Regions from separate parts of the Sedimentibacter sp. MB35-C1 genome, predicted to be linked through region 2. Evidence: riboswitches for the same ligand, from Rfam matches in the RefSeq annotation. Region 2 holds a riboswitch; the other holds the start of a gene.
The links. Region 2 has a riboswitch for S-adenosylmethionine ahead of RBQ61_RS01370 (YbaK/EbsC family protein). Riboswitches for the same ligand answer to the same signal wherever they lie in the genome.

Region 1 (6,872 bases), 650 kb from region 2:
TGATAGTCAATCTGAATTTTTCCGAAGTCCTCAAGGCGGAGTAAAAGAAGATAAGCCTCTTACATTAAAAGTGTATGTAAAGAAAAAATACGGTACTCCTATAATGAGAATAGATAAGCGAAATGATTACAACTGTAATTTGTACAAAGAAATTCCAATGAAATGGGTAGGAACAGAAAAATCTCATGATTTATATGAAGCCTCATTTGCAATAAATGAGGCAGGCAGCTATTTCTATTATTTTATTTTTGACGAAAGTAATTTATCCCCTAATTATGAACTGCTGGTTTATAATAAAAACTTTACAACACCTAACTGGATTAAAGGTGGTATCATCTACCATATTTTTGTTGACCGTTTTTACAGAAGCTATACACTCAGTAAAGACAGTGACATAATTATCAGGGATGACTGGGGAGGAATACCTAATTACCTTCCCATAGAAGGTGAAATAAAAAATAATGACTACTTCGGAGGGAATCTGGAGGGAATAAAAGCAAAACTTCCTTACCTTTCGGAACTGGGCATAACCGCAATATATCTGTCTCCCGTATTTGAAGCATACTCAAATCACAAATATGATGTTGGAGATTATCTTTCCATTGATCCTATGTTCGGGAATGAACAATCATTTATAGAACTTGTAACAGAAGCAAAAAACTATGGTATGAGCATAATTTTAGACGGTGTTTTCAGTCACACCGGTGTTGACAGTGTTTATTTCAATAAATATGGGCACTATAACTCAACAGGTGCATATCAAAGCCAGAACTCTTTCTACTTTGACTGGTACATGTTCAACAATTGGAATAATGACTATGCCTGTTGGTGGGGCATAAAAACATTGCCTACAATAAATAAGGAAAGCAAAAGCTATATTGATTTCATAACAGGAGAAAACGGAGTTTTGAAATATTGGCAAAAAAGAGGCGTCAAGGGATGGAGGCTTGACGTTGCAGATGAACTGCCCAATGAATTTTTGAAGGCATTAAGAATAGCATCAAAAAATAAAGACAGCGAAAGCTTTATAGCAGGAGAAGTATGGGAAGATGCAACTGATAAATTTTCATATGGAAAATTAAAAGAATACTTTTGCGGGGAGCAACTTGACTCTGTTACAAACTACCCTCTTAGAAGTGCAATAATTAAATATATAGAAAATAAAGACTGCGAAATGCTTAACAGAACTATGGGTTTTATAATTGAAAAATATCCTCCGCAGACCGTCAACTGCCTGATGAATATTCTCGGCACTCATGATACAGTAAGAATTCTAACTGTCTTAGGTTGCACCGAAATTCCTGAAAGCAAACATAAAAAGGCAGAATATAAATTGAGCATTGAAGAATTAAAAAAAGGCACTGCTCTTCTTAAAATAGCAAGCCTGCTTCAATTTACACTTCCCGGAATCCCATGCATATATTACGGTGACGAGGCTGGCGTTGAAGGTTTTGAAGACCCTTTCAACAGGCGATGCTTTCCGTGGGGCCATGAAAATAATGAAATATTAAATCATTATAAAATGCTTTCTCAACTAAGAAAATACAGCGTGTTTGATGAAGGCAAATATAAGTGTCTCACACATGATGAAGGTGTATTTATATTTGAAAGATATGACAAAAATAAAAATATCATAATTGCCACAAATCTGTCCGACAAAACAATAACTTTAAATTTTAGTAGTCCTAAAAAAGATTATTTATTAAAAATAAGCAATAACAGTTTCGATTTAGACAGCAACAAGTTTTTAATATTGATATAATTAATAAGAGGTTATTGTAATTGCAATAGCCTCTTTAAAACGTCCGCTGATTTCAGTCAATGATTTAATCTTTTTTGCCAGTTCCGGAGTAAAGTCCTCTTTTTTAGCTCTCCACATCCAGTTTCCTCCCACAGTCGATGGCGTATTTATTCTTGCGCTTGAGTCCAGAAGCAAATAATCCTGCATGGGTATCACAGCAAGATTTGCTTTGCTGCACATTACTTTTTTTATTAAGCCCTCAACGATCTCGTTTATAGAAAGCTTTTCACCTAAATTCATACTTTTTAACACGCAGGACTTAGTTTCATCATTCAGCTTCACAAGCCAGCCCTTTAATGTATCGTTGTCATGAGTTCCTGTATAGGCCACAGAGTTTTCCTCGTAATTATATGGAAGATGCGGATTGTCAGGATTGCCGTCAAAGGCGAACTGAAGCACCTTCATTCCCGGGAAATTTAACTTATTTTTTAATTCTATCACTGAATCGGTAATAACACCTAAATCTTCGGCTATTATGTTTAAACCCTTTATATTACTTACCGCAAGCTCAAACATTTCTCTCCCTTCTGCAGGATACCATTTGCCGTTAACTGCATCTTCAGACCCTGCCTTTACTGCCCAGAACTCATCAAATCCCCTGAAATGGTCTACTCTAACAGCATCATATAATTTTACCGACCAATTTAATCTGTTTATCCACCATTTATAGGAATTTTCTTTTAAATATCCCCAGTTATAAACAGGATTTCCCCAAAGCTGACCGGTTTCCGAAAAAATATCCGGCGGGACACCTGCTTCCAAAGACAAATTGTTATTGTCATCCCTTACGAATAATTCTCTTTCAGCCCAAGCTTCAACGCTGTCCTCCGAAACATATATGGGCATGTCTCCTATTATTCTGATTCCATTTTTATTGGCATATTTCTTTAGTTTATGGTACTGACGGTAAAATACGCACTGAAGAAAGCTCCAAAATTCGATTTGATCACTAAGAAGCATCCTGTATTCTTCCAAGAAATTTTCATTTCTGTCGAATATGCCCTTTCCCCACTCTTTCCATGGCATTTGATTGAAGCGGTATTTTAGTGCCATAAACATCGAATAATCCAAAACCCATTTATTATTTTGACAAAACATGCGAACTTCATTTTTATAGCACTTCGAATTTTCATACGCCTTGTATAATACGTTATACCTTAGTTTAAACTGTTTATCATAATTCACATATCCATCGTCAGAATCTAGTATCTCGCAATCTTTTAACGACAATATTCCCTCTTCAATCAAAAGCTCCAAGTCAATATAGTATGGATTTCCTGCATATATTGAAAATGGAGAATATGGAGAATCTCCATATGAAACAGGTCCTAAAGGCAGAAGCTGCCAGTATCTCTGTCCTGACTCACACAAAAAGTCTATATAATTGTATGCTTCTTTCCCAAATGTTCCTATTCCAAATTTTGAAGGAATAGAACTTATGGGCATAAGTATTCCCGAGCCTCTGTCAAACATTGTATACTCCTCGTTTTTTAAGCATATTATACAAAAAAGAGTAAATAGTGACTATCTACTCTTTTTCAAAATTATAAATATTTTTTCAGCACTTCTTTTTTATCTGTCTTTTCCCAAGGAAGATCTAAATCATCTCTTCCAAAATGCCCGTAAGCAGCTATCTGTTTGTACATAGGTCTTCTCAAATTAAAGTATTCAATTATCGCTGCCGGTCTTAAATCAAAATTTTCCGAAACAGCCTGCTGAATCTTTTCTTCATCGATTTTATTAGTTCCAAATGTATCAACCATTATCGATACCGGTTTTGCAACACCTATGGCATATGCAAGCTCAACTTCACATTTTTCTGCCAGTCCGGCTGCAACAATATTTTTAGCAATATATCTTGCTGCATATGCTGCGGATCGGTCAACTTTTGTGGAATCTTTTCCGGAAAATGCCCCTCCGCCGTGTCTTGAGTATCCGCCGTAAGTATCAACTATGATTTTTCGTCCTGTTAATCCTGAGTCTCCCTGAGGCCCGCCTATTACAAATCTTCCGGTAGGGTTGATAAAATACTTAGTCTCATCATCCAGTAACTCAGCAGGGACAGTAGTTTTAATTACTTGGTCAATTAAGTCTTTTTCAATTGTTTTTCTGTCAACCTCAGGGTTATGTTGAGTTGATATAACAATTGTATCTATTCTTACAGGTTTGTTGTCCTGGTACTCAACAGTAACCTGAGTCTTACCGTCCGGTCTCAGATAATTTATTGTTTTGTTTTTCCTTACCTCAGTCAGTTTCCTTGAAAGCTTGTGTGCAAGATAAATTGGCATAGGCATCATTTCTGGAGTTTCATTGCACGCAAAACCAAACATCATTCCTTGGTCTCCTGCGCCAATCATATCATTTGTATCCTTGTCATCTTTTTTATATTCATCAGCAGCATCAACGCCCATTGCTATATCCTGAGACTGCTCTTCAATTGATGTAAACACGGCACATGTCTTGTAATCAAAGCCATATTCAGCATTGTCATAACCTATATCCTTAATAGTATCTCTAACTATTTTAGGTATATCAATGTAGCAGTTTGTGCTTATTTCTCCCGCTACAAGAACAAATCCTGTTTTAGTAATTGTTTCACAGGCAACTCTTCCATTAGGATCTTTTTCTAAAATCGCATCCAAAATCGCATCTGAAATCTGATCACACATTTTATCCGGGTGTCCTTCAGTAACTGATTCAGATGTAAATAACCATTTCTTCATATTATATTTCCTTTCTTTGTATTATCCATTTTTCAAATCAAATAAATTTCAAAACTTATTTCAATTAACTACGCATTCTTTTAAACAATGCATTTTTTGTTTTGCCAAAAAAAAATCTCTTCCGCAGAAGAGGTCTTTGTCTCTGTAAATATGCCTCATCTTTCGGAAATCCGCGGGAATTAGCACCTTGAATAATCAGGCTGCCGGGTTTCATTGGGCCTCGTCCCTCCACCACTCTTGATAAGGATTTATTTTGCATAATCATAACATATCAATTTCTTGTTGTCAATACATGTCTAAATAATTTTTGCTGCATAAAATTTATTTAATTATTTGCTATGAAAGGCGGAACAAAGCATGATAACATACGTCTAATTAATTATAAACATATCCACTATTACTAAAAATTACAACCTTATTAATAGTAATTTAATAATGGTTGTCCATTTTTTGTGTTATAATGAGGTATGAAAATTAAACAGAAAGGAATGATTTATTTGTTTATTAAAAAAATAGCAGCTTTCTCGGTTGCTCTTGCAATTTTATTGAGTTCATACGCCTACGGCAGCCTGTATACAGTATCTGACCTGTCAGAACAAACAAGGCTATCAACAGGTATTACATATGAAAAAATCGAAAGATACACCTCCGCTGGCTGGATGAACATAAACGTGGTAAGAGCTGATTTGACAGATGAATATACAGAAATTAAACCTATAACAGGAGAAAACGGTGTAGGAACCCGCTCACCTTTGAGCAGTATGATTAAATCATCAGGCGCAACAGCGGCAGTTAATGGTGACTTTTTCTACATGGGCGATCCTACATATACCTACGGTCCATTAATTAAAGATGGAAAGCTGATAACATCTCCTCTTCCGTACAGCTACGGATACCCTACAGTTTCCAAACTCTTGGATAATGAAAGTATGGATATATCTGTATGGAATCCTAAAATAACATTGTATGGTTCTGACAGCACCGTATTTGATGTTACAGCATTCAATAAAACATCTTCATTGGACTGGGCAGCAACAATTCTTACAACTGATTGGAACAAAATGTCTCCAGGATACGACGGAAAAAAAGATATTGTTGAAGTTATTGTAATTGATAATATGGTCTCTGAAATTCGAAAGAATCAGATCTCAACAATAATCCCCAAAGATGGTTATGTTATTGCAAGCTGCAACTCAGTAGCCATGGAACAAATGCTGAAATCCTTTGTACCGGGACAGCCTGTATCCCTAAATATAGAACTTGATTTTAGTCCTGACAATGTAGATTTTGCCTTCGGTGCACTGAACTACCTCGTTAAAGATGGTATGGTCAATGAAATAAGCGACGAGGTACTAGGAGCGCATCCAAGAACAGCAATAGGGTTCAACAAAGATAATACAGAAATGATTATGGTAACAATAGACGGCAGAAATAAAAATTACGTAGGAGTTAAGCAGACAGAACTTGCTGAAATAATGTTAGGGCTAGGCGCTTACGACGCTGTTAATATGGATGGTGGAGGGTCTACCACCATGGGCGTTGACTTTTTAAGAAATTCAAACGTTACAGTTGTTAATATTCCATCTGACGGACGAGAAAGAAAAATAGCCTCAGGTGTAGCCGTATTTAATAATTCACCTGACAGCGACAATGTAGGCAGCATTGAAATAACGCCTTATCAAAATATGGTTTTTAATAATACAGAAGTATCATTAGATCTTAAATTTTTTAATGAATACTACACGCAAATTGAAGTAACTAACAAAGAAGTAAAGTATAGCATTTCTCCAACTAATGCAGGTAAAATAGAAAACAATATTTTCTATCCCTCAAAAGCCGGAAAAGTTGTTATTACAGCATTGTCGGGAGATGCTGAAGGCCAGGTTGAAATAGATGTCCTTGCTGAACCTGTTGCATTAAAATTCAGCAATGATTCCATAGTTCTTGGACTTGGAGATACTTACGAAATAGGAGAAATCCTGGGTATTGATGATGATGGAAATTCTGCATACATACCTGCTGAATATATTTCTTATTCTTACAGAAACAGGGTCGGCAAAGTTGAAAACGGCATTTTTACTGCCGGAGATGTAAGCAATACTGGTGCTGTTACAGCAAGCTTTGGAAATGCAATTAAACATATACAAGTCAAGGTTGGCTACAGATATAAGACTCTTAATAGATTTGAAGAGCTTGATAACCTTAAACTCACACTATACCCTGATAATTCATCCGGAAACATGTCTATATCCGAAGATTTTGTCAAGGAAGGTTCTAAATCATTAAAGCTGGACTATGACTTTACGGAAATGACTGACCAAAGCATAGCATTCGTGGAATTCGGTGAA
Region 2 (6,872 bases):
TAAACTCAGTAGCTAAGTTAAAATATAAAGATGTGTGCGAGGATGGTATTTCAAATACTTTCACAGTAGTTCCGGAGACTCTTGGAAAGCTGGATAGACATAGAAAAGATAATCTTTCAGGCATACTGGATGGATATTTTACACAGAATGCTCATCATATCAATGTAAATGTACTAAGCAGAGATACGTTGCAGGATGCAATGAAAAACCCTGACAAATATCCTAATTTGACGATACGTGTTTCAGGCTATGCCGTAAACTTTAACAGGCTGACCAAAGAACAGCAGCTGGATGTTATTAGCAGAACATTCCATGAAAGGATGTAGCATGAAAGGATATATTCACTCGATAGAAACGCTGGGAACTCTGGATGGACCCGGCATACGCATGGTAGTGTTTATGCAGGGATGCAGGCTGAGATGCGCGTACTGCCACAATCCTGACACTTGGTCTTTTAATCGTGGAACAGAAATAACTCCTGAAGAGATCGTTGAAAAAGCAATAAGATACAAAGATTACTTTAAGAATAACAACGGTGGCATAACATTCTCTGGGGGAGAGCCTTTGATGCAGCCCGAATTTCTACTTGAGTGTCTAAATCTGTGCAAAAAAGAAAATATACACACTACAATAGATACTGCTGGGGTAGGACTTGGAAAATATGACGAAATTTTAAGAAATGCGGATTTGGTGATTCTGGATATAAAGCATCCTGATCCTAAAAAATACAAAAGTCTGACCAGTAGGGATATGGCTGATTACCACATATTTAAAGATTCTGTAATAGAAAATAAGACACAGCTGTGGCTTAAACATGTGGTAACGCCTGGTATAAATGATACATCAGAGGATATGAGGAAATTAGAAGATGAAGTCAATACATTTCCTAAGGAATTGATACAAAAAGTAGAGCTGCTTCCATATCACACCTTGGGGGTGTTCAAATATGAAGAGCTTAATATTGACTGCAAATTAAAAGATGTTCCTGCCATGTCAAAGGAAAGGCTTGAAGAATTAAAAAAGAGCTTAAGCATAGAAAAGTTAGTAAGACAGTAAAATGTATAGCAGAGCCTACGTGTAGAGGCTCTGCTATACTTATAATATTCTTAACGTAATAATTATTCGTCGCTTTCATCGTTGATAATTAACACAGGACATGGAGCATCGGAAATTACCCTTTGTGTAACAGAACCTACAAAAAATCTTTTTACGGCCGAGAAACCTCTTCTGCCCATTACGATTAAATCAAATTTTTCTTTTTTTGCATAATTCAGTATTTTGTCTGAAGGCTCGCCATGCAGTACTATTTTTTCAACATTTTTATCATCAACTTCCAACGAAGATACAAAAATATCCAAGAATTTTGTTTTTACTTGAATTAATTCTTCGGTAATTTTCGGATAATTAAAAGGAACGCTGATAATTCCGCCCACATCGTATGTATATATTCCGCGGGTATCTACAACATATATAAATACAAGCTTGCTGTTATATCTTTCTGCCAATTCTATGGCTTTTTCCGCTGCCTTTTGAGATACAGGCGAACCGTCTATCGGAACAAGTATTTTTTTCATAACTGCCTCCTATAATTTTTTATATATAATATTATACCCGATTAATATGCATGCTAAACTAAATATATGCAGAAGTTAATAATTCAATTCTGATAGCATAAAAAGCTAATAAATAACAAATATGTTTGAAAATTTTAAAAATAAGGTTGACAAATATACTTTATTAGTGTAAAGTATCACATGACAACTAAATAAGAAAAACTTCTTATCAAGAGAGACGGAGGGATCGGCCCTGTGAAGTCTCGGCAACCTACAGTTTACTGAAAGGTGCTAAGTCCGGCAAAGGTATCTTTGGCAGATGAGGAGACGGTTAGAACATTTACCCTCTCTTCGAAGAGGGTTTTTTATATTTAGGAGGATATAAATGTCTTTAGAAAAAGTAAGCGAATATTTAAAGAAATACAATAAGGATAATGATATTCTTATTATGGATGAATCGACGGCTACCGTAGAACTGGCAGCAAAGGCCTTGGGAACCAAGGAAGCAAGAATAGCCAAGTCGCTGTCATTTTACAATGGCGATAATGCAATGATAATTGTAGTAGCTGGAGACGCAAAGGTAGACAATAAGAAATTTAAAGGAAAATTCGGATTTAAAGCGAAAATGCTTGCTCATGAAGATACTGTAAGCTTTACCGGACATGCCATAGGTGGTGTTTGTCCGTTTGCTCTTCCGGAGAACGTAGATGTATATCTTGATATTTCCATGAAACGATTTGATACAATGTTTCCTGCGTGCGGCAGTTCAAATTCTGCAATAGAACTCACCTTAGACGAGCTGGAAAAATTATCTCAATGCAGGGAATGGGTTGATGTGTGCAAAAACTGGGAATAAATATTATTAGCAGCAGGAAATAAACATAAAATATTGTGATTAAATTTAAGCAAAGAAAGGGTATTATGCTAAACGAATTTTCAAGAACACAGCTTTTACTTGGCAAGGAAGCTATGAATAAATTAAAAAATTCAACAGTTGCTATATTTGGAATAGGCGGAGTTGGAGGGTATGTTGCCGAAGCTCTTGCACGAAGCGGGGTGGGCAGATTTGCCTTGTTTGATGATGACGAGGTATGTATTACAAACATAAACAGGCAGATTATAGCCACAAGAAAAACTATAGGAAGAAAGAAAGTTGAAGTGATGGCCGAAAGGATTGGAGATATCAATCCAAAGGCTGAAGTGGAAACATATGCAACATTTTATCTGCCTGAAAATGCAGACCTCTATGATTTTACAAAATATGATTACATCATTGATGCGATAGATACAGTAGCGGCTAAGCTTGAACTGATAGTCAGGGCAGAGGCTGCCGGCGTTCCGGTAATGAGCAGCATGGGTGCGGGCAATAAGCTGAGCCCTGCAATGCTGGAGGTTGCGGATATATATAAGACCTCCGTAGATCCCCTTGCAAAGGTAATGCGACGTGAGCTTAAAAAGAGGGGCATAAAAAAATTAAAGGTTGTTTATTCAAAGGAAGAACCTATTAAACCAATATATGACGAAGAGGCTAGCAATCCTCACGATTCTGAGGAAAAAGTGACAAGCAGAAGAGCCACACCAGGCAGCGTATCATTTGTTCCGTCAGTGGCTGGACTCATAATCGCAAGCGAGGTAGTAAAAGATTTAGCGGCTAAGTAAAGGAGAAATCAGCATGGGTACGACTCCATTGATTCAGTTAAAAGATTTAGAAAAGCATTATATCAGTCAGAATAATAAAGTGACTGCCCTGTCGGGAGTTAACCTTGACATTAATAAAGGTGATATATGCGGAATAATAGGAATGAGCGGTGCAGGTAAAAGCACCTTGGTCAGATGTATAAACTTTTTGGAGAGGCCTACGAAAGGTACTGTTATCATAGGCGGCAGGGATTTGCTGAAACTTAATGAAAAACAGCTTAGGGGTCTTAGGCAAAAAGTAGGAATGATTTTTCAACAGTTTAATCTTCTTATGCAGAGAAACGTTGAAGATAATGTGTGCTTTCCGCTTGAAATAGGCGGTGTAAGCAGAAATGAAGGAAGAAAAAGAGCAGGAGAACTATTGGATCTTGTAGGGCTTGCGGATAAAAAAAAGGCATATCCGTCCCAACTGAGCGGTGGGCAGAAACAGAGGGTGGCCATAGCGAGAGCTTTGGCAACAAATCCAGAGATACTGCTTTGTGATGAAGCTACCAGCGCTCTCGATCCAACCACAACTCGCTCTATACTTGAACTTCTGAAAGACATAAATAAAAAACTTGGAATTACTATTGTTATTATTACACATGAAATGTCAGTGGTTGAAGAAATATGCGATTTCGTAGCAATCATAGACAAAGGTAAATTGGCCGAAAAAGGCAGGGTTGAAGATGTGTTTTCAAACCCGAAAACCGATGCTGCTAAGAAGCTTGTCTACCACAGCGGAACTTCGGCAAAAGAGATGACAGGAAACAGGTGTATACGCATTGTATTCGATGGGAAGTCTTCTTTTGAGCCCGTTATTGCAAACATGGTTTTAGAATGCAGGGCGCAGGTTAATATACTGTTTGCAAATACAAAGGATATAAAAGGACAAGCATTCGGTCAAATGGTACTGCAGCTTCCTGATGATGAGATGCAGGCTGATAAAATTATAAACTATTTAAAAAATAAAAATGTTAATGTAGAGGAGTTGATTGGTTATGTTGGCTAACGATACGGTTATGATGCTGTTGGAAGGAACAAGAGACACTTTATACATGACAGTTGTATCAACACTCTTTGCATATTTATTTGCTTTTCCAATCGGAATAGCATTAGTAATAACTAAAAAAGACGGTTTACATCCTATTGGATTTATTTATAGATTTCTGGATATTGTTGTAAATGTGGGGCGTTCAGTTCCGTTTCTGATACTGTTGATAGCGGTTATACCCTTGACTAAATTTATAGCCGGCAAAAGTTATGGGCCCACTGCTACAATAGTACCGCTTGTAATTGCAGCTACGCCATTTATAGCAAGATTGATTGAATCTTCACTTCAAGAAGTAGATCAAGGAGTTATTGAAGCAGCACAAAGTATGGGAGCATCACTTTTAACCATAGTGTTCAAGGTGCTGATTCCGGAAGCCAAAAATTCGCTGATTGTAGGCGCAACAATTGCGATAGCGACAATACTGGGATATTCTGCAATGGCAGGTATTCTTGGTGGAGGAGGATTGGGAGACATAGCCATAAGGTACGGTTATTACAGGTACCAGACCGAAATTATGCTTATGACGCTGGTTCTTTTGATTATACTCGTGCAGCTGCTTCAGATGATAGGAATGAAAATCGCACAAAAGACAGACAAGAGAACTGTCTAAAAAAACAAGCTGAAATAACGCCAGATATGTCCGAGCTAGCTAAGGGCATACTGAATAGTAAACTCAGTGACATATTAAATACGACATAAAGGAGATAACTATGAAAAAATATATAAAATTATTATTAGTGGTGTCAATATTAGTGCTATCCCTTGCAATATTTGCAGGGTGTCAAAGAAATGAGCAGGCATCAGAAGAAAAACCAGAGGCGGAAGTGCCTTCAGAGAGTATGGCTAAAGGTAAAATTACCGTAGCAGCATCGCCGACACCTCACGCTGAAATTTTAGCGCAAGCTAAGGATATACTGGCAGAACAGGGATATGAACTGGAAATAATTGAATTTTCTGACTATGTACAGCCTAACCTTGTTGTTGATGCCGGAGACGTAGATGCGAATTTCTTCCAGCACAAACCATACCTGGATAACTTCAATGAGGAAAACGGAACGAATCTGGTTTCAGTAGCTCCAATTCATTATGAGCCACTTGCAATATATGCAGGTAAATCAGAAAATCTATCTGACATACCAGACGGTGCCGCAATAGCAGTTCCAAGTGATACTACTAATGAAGCAAGAGCATTGTTGCTTCTTGAGGCTAATGGCCTTATTGAAATAAAAGAAGGCGCCGGACTTGCAGCTACGAAAAATGATATTGAAAAAAATCCTCACAATATTGAAATTATTGAATTGGAGGCAGCTCAAGTTTCAAGAGTAATAGGCGAAGTGGATTTTGTAGTATTAAACGGTAACTATGCACTTTCTGCCGGATTAAATGTGTCAGATGCATTAGCAAAAGAAGAACAGTACTCAGATGCTGCTCAGGTCTATGCCAATATATTAGTTGTCAAAGAGGGAAACGAGGAAAGAGAAGATGTTAAAGCTTTGATTGAAGCTTTGAAGAGCGATGAAGTAAAACAATATATTGATGAAACATACAACGGAGCAGTAGTTGCAATAGATTAATTAAATTATAACAAAAAATATTCAAAGATGATAACTTTGCACTAGAATGGATGGTTATTAAAAAGAAATATATATGAAAATAACAGCTGAGGCTGTCCGATTCAAGGGCAGCCTTATTAAAGTGTTATTATTGTACCAATAAACATCTTTTATAAACTTGATTTTTTAATAGTTTATCCGATATACTATTAAATACACAAAAAAACACTGAAGGCGGATCATGGAACATACAGATAAAATATTTCATAGATTTTTAACAGACCCTATAAATGATTTGTTTAACAAACTAACAAACATTTCAATTATAGATAAAAATTTGAACATTATTCCCGATGAAGAATTAGTTCCTGTAATTAAAGAAATTAATCTGGGCTTTAACAAGCTGGATAAATTAATAGAACTAATAGAGAACATTAATAAGGATGTGTCATTTGAAGGAATTTTAAAGTTTATATACTCTACATTCTCAGAATTTATTCCTTATAATCACATAGGAATTGCTCTGCTAAAAGATGAGGATAGAATACTGGAAGCTTCCTATGGTATTTCCGACCCTATGTTGTGTGAACTTCCTAAGAAACTTATGGGACTTAGGGCGGAAATAAGCAGGACAAGTCTTGAAAATATTGTAAAAAATGGGACTCCAAGAATTATAAATGATTTGAATAGTTATACGAAAAACAAAGATGCAAATTATAACAAAATCCTTATGGAAGAGGGAATAAAGTCTTCAATTTCACTTCCTTTGAGTGTTAATGAAAAGCCAATCGGAATTATATTTTTCTCTAATGTTATGCGAGATGTTTATAATGAGGAACATGTGGATTTTTTAAAAACTTTATCAAGCAGTATTGCCATAAGCTTGAATAAAAATATATTTATTGACGAAATGCTTTACTCTACACTTCTGGCACTGACAAAGATGGCTGAAACCAGAGATGAAGATACTGCCGACCATCTTGACAGAATGACTGCATATGCGGTTAAAATTACAGAATTTTTGCAGGACGACAG

Region 1: linked by a shared signal. The riboswitch ahead of metK (methionine adenosyltransferase) and the one ahead of RBQ61_RS01370 (YbaK/EbsC family protein) in region 2 are both predicted to bind S-adenosylmethionine.

The regions. Positions count from the first base shown of each region.
Region 1 is NZ_CP133188.1:932,327-939,198, reverse strand. It holds gene RBQ61_RS04395 (glycoside hydrolase family 13 protein) at 1-1,762, shown strand, start outside; gene malQ (4-alpha-glucanotransferase) at 1,763-3,274, opposite strand; gene metK (methionine adenosyltransferase) at 3,346-4,524, opposite strand; SAM riboswitch class I at 4,677-4,771, opposite strand; gene RBQ61_RS04380 (phosphodiester glycosidase family protein) at 4,992-6,872, shown strand, end outside.
Region 2 is NZ_CP133188.1:281,938-288,809, reverse strand. It holds gene pflB (formate C-acetyltransferase) at 1-326, shown strand, start outside; gene pflA (pyruvate formate-lyase-activating protein) at 328-1,056, shown strand; gene RBQ61_RS01375 (universal stress protein) at 1,119-1,574, opposite strand; SAM riboswitch class I at 1,777-1,879, shown strand; gene RBQ61_RS01370 (YbaK/EbsC family protein) at 1,939-2,409, shown strand; gene RBQ61_RS01365 (tRNA threonylcarbamoyladenosine dehydratase) at 2,475-3,212, shown strand; gene RBQ61_RS01360 (methionine ABC transporter ATP-binding protein) at 3,226-4,242, shown strand; gene RBQ61_RS01355 (methionine ABC transporter permease) at 4,232-4,894, shown strand; gene RBQ61_RS01350 (MetQ/NlpA family ABC transporter substrate-binding protein) at 4,995-5,858, shown strand; gene RBQ61_RS01345 (HD domain-containing phosphohydrolase) at 6,079-6,872, shown strand, end outside.